DNA from 3 places in the Heyndrickxia sp. MSNUG genome. Region 2 is predicted to be linked to each of the others. Evidence: riboswitches for the same ligand, from Rfam matches in the RefSeq annotation. Region 2 holds a riboswitch; each other region holds the start of a gene.

Region 1 (4,183 bases), 2.3 Mb from region 2:
TCATAGTGGAGGGCTCGTCAGACAAAAGAAAGGTACAGACCGTGCTAAAAGAACCGGTAGAAATTATTTGTACAAATGGAACGATTGGTGTGTCTAAGCTTGATGAGCTGATTGATTCACTTTTTGATAAGGATGTATATATTCTTGTGGATGCGGATGCCTCCGGGGAGAAGCTTCGAAAGCAATTTAAACGGGAGTTTCCCGAAGCGAATCATTTGTACATTGATAAGATGTACAGGGAAGTGGCCACGGCACCAGAGTACCATCTAGCTACAGTTTTGATTGGAGCAAATATCGACGTTCATGCAGAGTATTTAGAAAAAGGATGACTGTAGATGAAAGAGTGGACAAAGGAAGAGATGGAAGCCTTTTTGAAAGAAAAGCAGACAGGTTTCCTGTATTTTTATACGCCTATGTGCGGAACTTGCCAGGTAGCAGGAAAAATGCTAGCAGTAATAGAACAATTGCTGCCTGATATTTCTGGCGGCAAAGCAGATTTGAATTACTTGCTGGCAATGGCCGAGCGATTCGAAATCGAAAGCGTTCCCTGCCTGATTATCTTAAACGAGGGAGAGATTCAGGAGAAAATATATGCCTTTCAATCCGTCCCCTATTTATATGGAAAATTGAAAATAATAGAGAATGTACAAACAAACGGCTAAGCCGTTTTTTTTTTTTTGCTCAGCAGTTTTCAAAGCTTATCTGAGCATGTGATATATTATCTGCCCCTGAAAGAATCGTGAAGAGCTTAACTACATTGCAGGATGTTTAGACATATTTCTCGGGAAATGATGGACAATGCCGAAACTCCACCTAGGCATTGTCTTTTTTTAGTTGAGTTCGCACAAAAGCAAGAATCAGGTATCAATTATTTGCAGGGATGCAGCATCAATCGACTTTCTTACCCCTGTGAACCTATTTATTGAGGGGCCCCGTAATATTTGTCGAAGGATTATTACAGGTTTTTTCCATAACACAAGGAATATGTAATAACAGGGGGCTGAACGGAATGGAAGAAAGAATCGAAAGCTTTATGAATGAAATTCAGAAGAAAAATCATATTATGCTATTAGTTACTAATCTGGATTTATGTCTCTCGATTGAAGCAGAAAAGCAAACTTATTATTTGTCGTTCAAAAAGAAGAAGGTTGAATTCAGCAAGGAGCGTGCATTTCCGGCTGCTCAATATGCGAAGCTTTCTGGAAGGGAAGATCTATTAATTCATTTGCTTGATGGACACATAAAGCTGCGTGAAGGAATTAGCATTGGCTATTTTAATCTTGTATGCCCATTTAGGACTTTACTGGTGCTTGAATCAATCTTTTACCTAGCCAGGCCGATGACTCTAAAAGTTTTTATCTGAAAAATTAAAAAATATTTGACCGGCTGCTCTACTGCATGATATTATCACGTTAACTTGCAAGACCATTTTGATGCAAAAATTTATAACTTAATATTCTTATCAAGAGAGGCGGAGGGACTGGCCCAATGAAGCCCGGCAACCGGTTAATAAACACGGTGCTAATTCCATCAGAGTAATGGCTCTGAAAAGATAAGGAGAGACGATATACGACCCTCTTCTTAGGAAGAGGGTTTTTTCGTATCTTCTTTCCTAAAATTAAAAGAATGGAGAGATGGAAATGGCGGAAAAACAGCGGAACTACAAAATTGAAACTTTAGGAGTACATGGAGGGCAATCACCAGATTCGGTTACAGGGGCCAGGGCGTTGCCAATCTATTCTAGCAATGCTTTTCAATTTGAAAATACGGGCCATGCGGCTGATCTTTTTGCACTTAAAGAGTCGGGCTATATCTATTCCCGGATCCATAACCCGACGGTAACGGCTCTCGAGGAAAAAGTTGCCTTGCTTGAGGGTGGCATCGGCGCGCTGGCAGTATCCAGCGGAATGGCAGCAATTACAATGTCAATCTTGAATATTGCTCAGGCTGGGGATGAAATAGTGGCGGCTTCCAATCTCTATGGAGGAACTTATAATCTTTTTGCCGTCACTTTGCCCAAGTATGGGATCAAGGTTCATTTTGTCGATCCTGAAAACACTGAGAATTTCAGAAAAGTGATCACGCCGAAAACAAAGGCTGTTTTTGCTGAGACGATTGGAAACCCAAGTCTGCGGGTTTTAGATATTGCTGAAGTAGCAGACATTGCCCATGAGGCAGGAGTTCCACTGATTATTGACAATACGTTCGCCACTCCTTATTTGTGCCGGCCGATCGAGCATGGAGCAGACATAGTCGTCCACTCAGCTACAAAATGGCTTTTGGGAAATGGAACAGTTCTCGGCGGCATCATCGTTGACGGCGGAAATTTTGACTGGAAATCTGCTAAATTCCCTGGATTTAATGAGCCAGATTCTAGCTATCATCACTTGGTCTACAGCGAAGCAATCGGTGCTGCCGCTTTTATTGTAAAAGCACGGGTGCAGCTCCTTCGAGACCTGGGGCCATCAATCAGCCCCCAGAGTGCTTTCCAATTCAATCTCGGAATTGAAACTTTGCATGTCAGGATGAAAGAACATGTGGCGAATACTTTAAGGGTCGTTGAATTCCTTGAGTCACATCCAGCCGTCACCTGGGTTGCTTATCCGGGCCATGAAGACCATCCAGATAAAAAGCTTGCTGATCAATATCTTCCAAAGGGTGCAGGAGCAGTTGTCGTTTTTGGCATCGAAGGAGGAAGGGACGCTGGAGCCAAGCTGATCAATTCAGTCAAATTATGGTCGCATGTTGCCAACGTGGGAGATGCGAAAAGCCTGATTATCCATCCGGCAAGCACAACACATCAACAGCTTGATGCCGAAGGACTTAAGGCAGCCGGCGTACCCGAGGACCTGATCAGACTCTCGGTCGGCATTGAAAACATTGACGATATCTTAGAAGATTTGGAGCAGGCGATCGAAAAAGCGACTGGTGTTCCATCTGCTGCAGCAAAAGTATAAAACGTATTTTCCAGTACATTCCATTTGATATTTGAGAATAATTTTATTGACACCCTTTTTTATTCCGTGATAAAATCACACTCGTAACTTAAAACCGATTGAAAAATGAATAGCGTGCTCTTATCAAGAGAGGTGGAGGGAAGTGCCCTATGAAACCCGGCAACCGTCAATAAGCTTGCTTATTGAAATGGTGCCAATTCACTCAAAGCGTTTTGCTTTGATAGATGAGAGAAAGGATACAGCCTACAATTATGCCTTTCTGCTCATTAGCAGAAAGGCTTTTATTATTTTACGAACATAATTGGTCTGTAGACCCTGTGAGTTGTTTGAATTAATTTACTCAGGGAATGGGAAACTAGACTGATAAAGTTGGACAATTTAACGGTTTTAAAAAAAGATATTCGGTTGTAAAGAGGGTGAGTCGATTGATCACAATAAAAAAGGCGAAAAAGATTTATGCTTCGAAAAAGGGAGAAGTAAAAGCCGTTGATGATGTAAATCTTGAAGTCAAAGAAGGTGAGATTTACGGGATCATCGGATATAGCGGGGCCGGTAAAAGCACATTGATCCGCATGTTGAATGGTCTTGAAATCCCTACATCAGGTTCGGTGGTCGTGGCCGGCAGGGAAGTATCCAGTATTAAAGGGGCTCAACTCAGAAAAGCTCGCCAGGAAATAAGCATGATTTTTCAGCATTTCAACTTGCTCTGGTCAAGGACAGTGGCGGAAAATATTGCTTTCCCGCTCGAAATTGCCGGTGTTTCCAAATCGGAAAGAGACAAACGGGTTAAAGAGCTCATTTCACTGGTTGGCCTTGACGGCAGGGGAGATGCTTATCCATCCCAGCTTAGCGGCGGACAAAAACAACGGGTCGGAATTGCAAGGGCTCTCGCAAATAATCCAAAGGTGCTGTTAGGAGATGAAGCAACTTCTGCATTGGACCCGGAAACAACAGATCAAATCCTGGATTTGCTTGTTGATATCAATAAAAGGCTGGGACTTACGATTGTCCTGATCACACACGAAATGCATGTAATCCGGAAAATATGTCACAGAGTAGCGGTAATGGAAGGCGGAAAAATAGTCGAAACAGGCCCGGTGCTTGAAGTGTTTAAAAATCCGCAGCAGCCGATCACGAAAAGATTCGTCCAGCAGGTAACGGAACCGGAAGAGACAAAGGAAACAGTTGACCATTTGCTATCACTCTATCCACATGGCCGTGTTGTC
Region 2 (4,183 bases):
GTAGTTTTTTCCTGGGTTTCCGAAAGCGATGTCCATTTGCAGACAGGCTATTTTAAATTTCATCTTCATTCACCGCCATAATTTCTGAAAATTATTTCTTTACAAGTTACTATTTACGTTATATCATTTGTGACTAGAATTTCAAATTAAAATTTTCAAAATATAATAAGTTCTTTAAGCAGGTGAAATAAAATGGAGTTTCAACAATCAGATTTATTGAAAAGCCTGCCCAAGCAATTCTTTGCATCTCTCGTCCAAAAAGTAGGGAGATACACAGAGCAGGGGGCAGATGTAATTAACCTTGGTCAAGGTAACCCGGATCAGCCGACTCCTGGACATATTGTCGAAAAATTAAAAGAAGCGGCTGAGAATCCCCTTAACCATAAGTATTCTCCTTTCAGGGGAATGCGTTCCTTCAAGGAAGCAGCTGCAGAATTTTATCAACGGGAATACGGGGTCCATCTTGATCCTGAAGAAGAAATTGCGATTCTATTTGGCGGGAAGGCTGGCCTCGTTGAAATTCCTCAATGCTTGCTTAATCCAGGTGATACGATTCTTGTTCCTGATCCTGGATACCCTGATTACTGGTCAGGTGTTGAACTGGCGAGAGCCAAAATGGTGACAATGCCTCTGAGGGAAGAAAACGGCTTTTTACCTGATTATACGGAGATTGAAAAGGAAGTTTTATCCGAAGCAAAGTTGATGTTTCTTAACTACCCGAATAATCCAACAGGAGCCATCGCAGACGAGGATTTTTTTAATGAAACGATTAAGCTTGCGAAAGAAAATGAAATTTGTGTCGTTCACGATTTTGCCTATGGCGCGATTGGGTTTGATGGAAAACATCCGTTCAGTTTTTTACAGGCGGAAGGCGCAAAGGATGTTGGAATCGAAATTTATACCCTTTCTAAAACATATAATATGGCAGGCTGGCGTGTTGGCTTTGCTGCTGGGAACAAAAGTGTGATTGCTGCAATTAATTTGCTTCAGGACCATATGTATGTCAGCTTGTTTGGCGCGGTTCAGGAAGCAGCTGCAGAGGCATTGCTGGGTTCGCAGCAATGTGTTTCCGAATTGAATGACTTGTATGAATCAAGAAGGAATGTGCTGGTCGATGGGCTAAAAAATATTGGATGGAACATTACGGCTCCAAAAGGCTCATTTTTTGCTTGGTTAAAAGTTCCTGAGACGTTTACTTCTGTTGAATTTGCTGATTTCTTATTGGATAAAGCACATATCGCGGTGGCGCCAGGAGTAGGATTTGGTGAATATGGAGAAGGATATGTCAGGGTAGGTTTGCTTACCTCCGAGGATCGCCTCAGGGAAGCTGTCAGCAGAATTGAAAGCTTGGGAATTTTCAAAAAACATATTGACAATAATTTAGTAACCTGACATAATCCTAATTAATAAAATTACTTTATCCAATTAAACCAATTAAATAACTTAATTAAATTATTTTCTTATCAAGAGCAGGCGGAGGGACGAGCCCGATGAAGCCCGGCAACCGACCCAGCATTTTTGCTGGGCACGGTGCTAATTCTTGCAGCGGAAGCTGATAGATAAGGAGATGTTAGTTTATTCATCTAACCTCTTCTTTTCGAAGAGGTTTTTTTTCATTAGGAAATTATAAAATTTTTCAGGTGTGGATAACTCAAGTCAGATTTGCCTAATCCAGCTCCAGCGCCTAGCCCCTCGAGTCTCTTGTCTAGTTTCGCCTCCTAGAAACTCCGAAACTTCAACTCCGCCGGCAGAAGCAAAGAGCGCTTCTTTGTCGGAGCCTCCAGTTTCTGCGTTTCTGGACAGTCGGCTACACATTTCGGTTTCGGTCCGCCCAACGAAGTCAAAGAACGACTTCATTGGTCGGTCCTTCGACGGACACGATGTACTAGTGCCGACGTTGCCACAGGACGTGGCGGGTTTAGTCGGCCAGCGCTTGTCGGGGCTGACCAAGGCGCTTGCGCTTTTTGTTCCTGCCAGTTCTAGCATGACGAATTTAGTTTTAGAAGGGAATGAGCTTCATGAGTGAAATTACAGCAACTTATATTGTACATGATTCAAAGCATAACCCAGAGAAAAAGGCCGAGGGAATCGCACTTGGACTGACAGTAGGTTCATGGACAGATTTGCCAGAGCTCGATCAAAAACAGCTTAAAAAACATAAGGGAAGAGTGGTTTCAATTGAAGGAACCGGCTTTGACAGCAATTCAGAAACGGTGGCGACAATAAAAATTGCTTATCCTGCCTTGAATTTTTCACCAGATCTGCCGGCGATTTTAACAACCGTCTTTGGAAAGCTCTCGCTTGATGGCAAAGTGAAATTAGTCGATCTACAATTTGACGATGAGCTAAAAAAGGTTTTTCCTGGACCACGATTTGGTATTGAGGGCATTCGCAGTAAATTAGGCGTGTATGACCGCCCGTTATTAATGAGTATCTTCAAAGGTGTGATTGGCCGCGATCTTGATTTCCTGCTTAAGCAATTACGGGAACAGAGTCTTGGTGGAGTAGACCTTATCAAGGATGATGAAATCCTGTTCGAAAATGAACTTACCCCTTTTGAGAAGAGAATCTCGCAAGGGAAGAAGGTTTTGGAAGAAGTCTATGAAACTACCGGCCACAGAACCTTATATGCTGCCAATCTTACGGGAAGGACTTCTCAGTTAAGAGATAAAGCAAGGAAAGCGGCTGAACTTGGTGCTGATGCATTGTTATTCAATGTTTTTGCATATGGATTGGATGTCCTCCAGGAATTGAGGGAAGACGATGAGATTAACGTACCCATCATGGCACACCCGGCTGTAAGCGGGGCCCTGACTTCTGCTGAAGATTATGGATTTTCACATTCCTTGCTCCTTGGAAAATTGGTGCGCTATGCAGGGGCGGATTTCTCTTTGTTCCCGTCGCCTTATGGAAGTGTGGCACTTGAAAAGCAGCAGGCCATTTCCATCTCAGATGCATTAACCGCAGAGGATCTTTTTAAAAAGAGCTTCCCAGTGCCATCAGCTGGGATTCACCCCGGTATGGTACCACTCTTGATTAATGATTTTGGATTGGATTCAATTATCAATGCAGGGGGCGGTGTCCATGGTCACCCAGGTGGTGCCCTAGGTGGAGGCAAGGCGTTCCGGCAGGCAATTGATACTGTGCTGAATGGCAAAACACTTGAAGAAGGAGCATTGGAGCATGATGAACTCAAGATCGCTTTAGCTCTATGGGGTTCAACAGAGGCGGTGTCAAAATGATAAATCCAGTAATATTTTGTGATTTTGACGGGACGGTAACTGAAAAAGACAATATTATCTCAATCATGAATAAATTTGCACCTCCTGGCTGGGATGAGCTGAAGAATGCAGTACTGGATCGCCGTGTTTCAATCAGAGAAGGAGTCGGCAAGATGTTTTCTCTACTGCCGGTTAGCCTGAAGGATGAAATCATTCATTATGCTTTAGAAAATGCTAAGATTCGCCCTGGCTTTCAGGAATTTCTTGAGTTTGCGAAAGAGGAAAGTATCCCGGTTTATATCGTCAGCGGAGGAATTGATTTTTTTATAGAACCAATCATTGAACGCTTTGGACCGTTTGCAGGAGTTTATTGCAATGGCTCTAATTTTTCAAAAGAGACAATCAAAATAGAATGGCCAAACAGCTGCGATGAGCAATGTACCAATGATTGCGGCTGCTGCAAGCCATCAATTATGAGGAAGCTCTCTCAAAACGAAACATATAAAATTGTTATAGGCGACTCTGTAACCGACCTTGAAGCTGCAAAGCAGGCAGACTTTGTATTCGCTAGAGATTATTTAAAAGCCAAGTGTGAAGAATGGGAAATTCCCCATATACCATTTGAAACTTTTTATGATTGTATAGAAGTTCTTAAAACTAAGACAGGGGTGAGAGGATGAGCATTTTAGAAACAAAATGGGAAGAACTTGCTGATGTGAAGGCAGAACTTGCTGAACGGGACTGGTTTATGGGAACTAGCGGCAACCTAGCGATCAAGGTAAGCAGCGACCCTATACAGTTTCTGGTTACAGCGAGCGGAAAGGATAAACGGAAACGTACTGAGGAAGACTTTTTGCTTGTCGATCAATACGGTAGGGCAGTTGAAGAAACGCATTTGAAACCATCAGCCGAGACACTTCTGCACGTTGAAGTATATAGAAAGACCAACGCGGGCTGCAGCC
Region 3 (4,183 bases), 510 kb from region 2:
CGTATTTGCCTGCTATAGCTTCTGCATCTGCATTATAGTTCGTATTAGTATTGATATCGTAAGTGAAAATGTCTCCTTGTTCATTTCGGATAAATTCGATTCCAGCCACGCTGATATTATTTGCTTCAAGTACCCTTTTATATTTTTCAATGATCGGGTCATTGAATCCTTCGGTTATCTGGAACTTCGGCTTCTCTTCTGCTTCCTCTCCCACCGGACAGAATACGTCACCGATTTGACAAGCGTCCGCCGGGCATAATTCAAACCCTTCTGATGTATCCACTCTTACCGCATATACAAACTCGCCGCCAACGAACTCACATCTAGTGATATAGCTTTCGGGTGAATAAATATATTCCTGGATGAGTGTAACACCATCAACCGGTTCTTCAAAAGCAGGTCCCTCAACATATGTCCTCAACGCTTCTACAGATTGGAACAGCTGGACACCGAGGCCCTTCCCCGCGCGATTATGCTTGGTAATGAACGGTCTTCCTTGAAAAGCGACAGCTGCCTCGAGAATCTGATTTTTGCCAACAGCCGCAACCGTCTTTGGCGTCCTGACCCCATGTTTATTCAGCTCCAAATACTGCTTGACCTTGCTTACCTCTAAATCAAGAGCCCGTGTTCCGTTATGCACCTTCCGTCCGTGGGCTTCCAGCCAGGCTAAAACCTGCGAAGCATATTCAGGTGCATAGCGATGGCCTCTTGTATGGGAGGACGCGCTCATTCTGCTATAAAAAATCCCCTCGGGCGGCTCAGTTGATAAATCCAGCAAGCCCTCATCAAGATGCCATTCCTCAAATGGCACACCCAGTTCCTCCAACCTCTTCGTTAAATGGATCGTCCATTCGCTATTTTCATGTATGACATAAACTTTGCTCAAATTCTTTCTCTCCTTTTTACTCTCTATCATTTTAAAGATTAAGAGTGAAAAATTCACTCGTTTTATTTAGTAGAATCCATCTCAAATATAAGGCAGAAAAGATCCTTTAACCATTGTTTCCGTTCTTACTAAGCTTCGAGCCATTTTTTCCCACTCGATAGCCTCTCTAAAAAGAGCAGTTTAACCAAAAAACGAAATTGTTTTACATTCAGTAAAAAAAGGAAATCTAGATTTCATCAAACTGTCAAACGTTCTCTTTTCTCCTCGACAAGAGGCATGACATCTTTCGCGAAACGATTCATTTCCTCTAACTGAGGTGAGAATTGCAGGAGAAGCAATCCAAGTCCTGCCTCCTCATACTGTAAAATGCGTTCTGCAATCTGCTCTGGCGTGCCCACCAGATTCGGCCTCAAACCACGATTGGAAACGGAATAATCCTGAAGCTGGATCTGCTGTTCGAGCTGGGATTTGCTCGTAAAATCCTTAAATCCAGCATAGGCGCTGGATTCCTTCACATTCGTGATTCGCTCTAATTCAGCGCGGGCTTCTTCCTCAGTATCACGGCAAATGACATACGCTGCCATTCCGAACTCTGACAGTTCTGCATTCCCGGTTGCATCTCGGCGGATTTTCATATCGGTGATTTTCCGCTGAATTTCTTCAACCGTTCCTCCATGCATCACATAAGCATCGCATTTCTCAACAATCGTCTGTTTCCCCTTCTCACTTTCACCGCCAGCGTACAAAATTGGATTTGGGCGCTGAACCGGTTTCGGGAAAAGCTTTGTATCTTTCAGTTGATAATATTTTCCCTCGTACGAAAAACTTTCTTCGCTCCAAAGTCCCTTTAGAACATCGATGAATTCAGTGGTCCTTTCATATCTCTCATCATGCTCGGTGAAAATGCCTCCATATTGGCGTGCCTCTTCTTCCCACCAGGCAGAAACGACATTCAGAGTGAAACGTCCTTTGCTGATCTGATCAATATTCGCGGCCATCTTTGCAGTGATAGCCGGATTGTGAAAACCAGGACGGACGGCAGCCATTATTTCTATTTTTTCCGTAACAGAAGCAAGTGCGGCAGCCGTTGTCCAAGCTTCAAGTGAATCATGCTCAGGACCTTTAATATCATTTAAGTAGAGCTCAGCGATTAGTGTTGTAGAATAACCCCATTGCTCTGCTGATTGAATCACTGTCTTGGCATATTCAAAAGTTGGTGGCATCTTTTCATCCTCAACATTCCTTAACCATCCGCCAAAAATCGGCAGCCAAAATCCATATTTCATCCCTGATCTCTCCTCTGCTCACATAATCCTTACTTTACCAACCCATTAAGTAGGTATTGTATTAATAAGATAGAGACTTAACAAAGCCCCCAAAAAACAAAAGCTCCCTTCACAAAGAAGAGAGCTTTCGCAAACTCTCTCCTTATCTTTCGAACAAAAAGTTCGCAGGAATTGGCACAGTGTTCATGTGAACCTGTTGCCGAGGTTTCGCAGGGCCTTTCCCTCCACCTCTCTTGATAAGAAGACAATATGTATTAAATTTTAGTTCAATAAAGTGATAATATTCTAAATTTATATAAAAGTCAATTCGTATACCGAAATATTTTACAATACTATAAGGAATGCTCAAGCATAAACCGGTTCACACGCTCGGCTGCTTCTGTAAGTCTTTCTGGCGGCTGTACCATCGCGATACGAACATAGCCCTCCCCTTGATTGCCGAAAGCGTCACCCGGGACGACTGCAATTCCTTCCTGTTCAATCAACTCGAAGGCAAAATCACGGGATTTCCATCCGGCAGGAATTTTTGCCCAGACAAACATCGTTGCTGGGGAATTAGCGACCTGCCACCCGCTATTTCTTAATCCTAAAACTAAAGCATCCCTGCGACTTTCATATTGCCTTACCTGGTCCTGCAGAAACGAATAATCAGAAGTCAAGGCAGCAACTGCTGCCATCTGAATCGGATAAAAGATCCCATAGTCGATATGTGATTTAAAAGAAGCCAGAATGTCAATGACTTGTCGATTGCCTACCACATAACCAATTCGGCAGCCTGCCATATTAAACGTTTTCGAAAGCGAATTGAACTCTACTCCCACTTCCTTAGCACCAGGCACTGACATGAAACTGATTTGCGGGTTTCCATCATAGATAAGCTCAGAATATGCAAAATCATGCACAACCAGGATATTATGCAGCTTGGCAAACTGGATAACCTCTTCGAAAAAGCTATGGTCAGCAAGCGCAGTAACAGGATTTCCCGGGTAGCTTAAAACCATCATTTTCGTCTTATGTAAAACGTTTTCTGGAATTTCATTAAGTTTAGGGAGAAATTTATTCTCTGCAAGCAGTGGCATTGGATGGATGAGCCCGCCAGCAATCGTTACACTAGCTTCATAGATTGGGTACCCGGGATCCGGCACAAGTACATAATCACCTGGATCAATGATCGCTGTGGCAAGATGAGCGAGTCCATCCTGAGAACCCATAAGCTGCAGGACTTCATTTTCATCATCCAGTTCAACACCATAACGCTGCTGATAAAAATACTTAACTGCCTCATTGAATTCACTGATCCCTTTCAATGTATACCCGTATCTTTCAGGATCCTTCGAATATTCAACCAGGGTATCAACTACAAATGATGGTGGCGGGAAATCCGGGCTCCCGATGCTAAGATCGATCACATCTTTCCCTTTCAAAACAGCAGCCTGCTTTCGGTCTACCACCTCCTGAAAGATGCTGGAAGTCATTTTTCTAATTTTTTCTGATCCGTAGAGATTCATGGACATTCCCCTTTACTGTGAATTTGCGTCATGTTGCTGTTCTTTGAGAATTCTAATTTTTTAAAATATAAATTCGATTATAACAGTCTCACATTTACAGTTCCAGAATCTTTTGTTATTCTTCTGAATTTTTGACTTAATAAAGTCCTCTGCCCATGCCACTCTTTTAATAGGTTTTCAAAAAGGCATGCGATGATCATCTTATTGCAATGGTAGGTTCCAAGCTTATATTAATGGTAAAATGAAAAAAATGTTAAATATTTAGAAGGAGTGAAAATAATTATGGATACTCAAATTACTACAAAAATGAAAATTTCAAAGCCTGCTCATGAGGTATATGAAGCATTTGTAAACCCTGAAAAGATGGCTAATTTCTGGTTTTCATCCGGAACAGGAAGAATGGAACCAGGAAAGACGATAATCTGGAGGTATGATGAATACAATGCAGAAGGTTCCGTCCATGTGCTGGAGGTCGAAGAAAATAAGAAAATCGTGTTTTCATG

Evidence for each region. A riboswitch is a leader RNA that binds a small molecule or an ion and turns the genes downstream of it on or off. The one in region 2 is predicted to bind S-adenosylmethionine.
Region 1: another riboswitch for S-adenosylmethionine. It lies ahead of AABM38_RS20875 (O-acetylhomoserine aminocarboxypropyltransferase/cysteine synthase family protein); the one in region 2 lies ahead of mtnW (2,3-diketo-5-methylthiopentyl-1-phosphate enolase).
Region 3: another riboswitch for S-adenosylmethionine. It lies ahead of AABM38_RS10295 (LLM class flavin-dependent oxidoreductase); the one in region 2 lies ahead of mtnW (2,3-diketo-5-methylthiopentyl-1-phosphate enolase).

What each region holds. Positions count from the first base shown of each region.
Region 1 is NZ_CP150978.1:4,119,609-4,123,791, reverse strand. Features, by position in the region: gene AABM38_RS20890 (toprim domain-containing protein) at 1-329, shown strand, start outside; gene AABM38_RS20885 (thioredoxin family protein) at 336-662, shown strand; gene AABM38_RS20880 (hypothetical protein) at 1,010-1,363, shown strand; SAM riboswitch class I at 1,457-1,559, shown strand; gene AABM38_RS20875 (O-acetylhomoserine aminocarboxypropyltransferase/cysteine synthase family protein) at 1,641-2,957, shown strand; SAM riboswitch class I at 3,075-3,188, shown strand; gene AABM38_RS20870 (methionine ABC transporter ATP-binding protein) at 3,383-4,183, shown strand, end outside.
Region 2 is NZ_CP150978.1:1,550,272-1,554,454, forward strand. Features, by position in the region: gene AABM38_RS07560 (carbon-nitrogen family hydrolase) at 1-63, opposite strand, end outside; gene AABM38_RS07565 (pyridoxal phosphate-dependent aminotransferase) at 193-1,392, shown strand; SAM riboswitch class I at 1,458-1,566, shown strand; gene mtnW (2,3-diketo-5-methylthiopentyl-1-phosphate enolase) at 2,019-3,242, shown strand; gene AABM38_RS07575 (2-hydroxy-3-keto-5-methylthiopentenyl-1-phosphate phosphatase) at 3,239-3,901, shown strand; gene AABM38_RS07580 (methylthioribulose 1-phosphate dehydratase) at 3,898-4,183, shown strand, end outside.
Region 3 is NZ_CP150978.1:2,060,777-2,064,959, reverse strand. Features, by position in the region: gene AABM38_RS10300 (ATP-grasp domain-containing protein) at 1-886, opposite strand, end outside; gene AABM38_RS10295 (LLM class flavin-dependent oxidoreductase) at 1,123-2,172, opposite strand; SAM riboswitch class I at 2,312-2,415, opposite strand; gene AABM38_RS10290 (LL-diaminopimelate aminotransferase) at 2,505-3,680, opposite strand; gene AABM38_RS10285 (SRPBCC family protein) at 3,963-4,183, shown strand, end outside.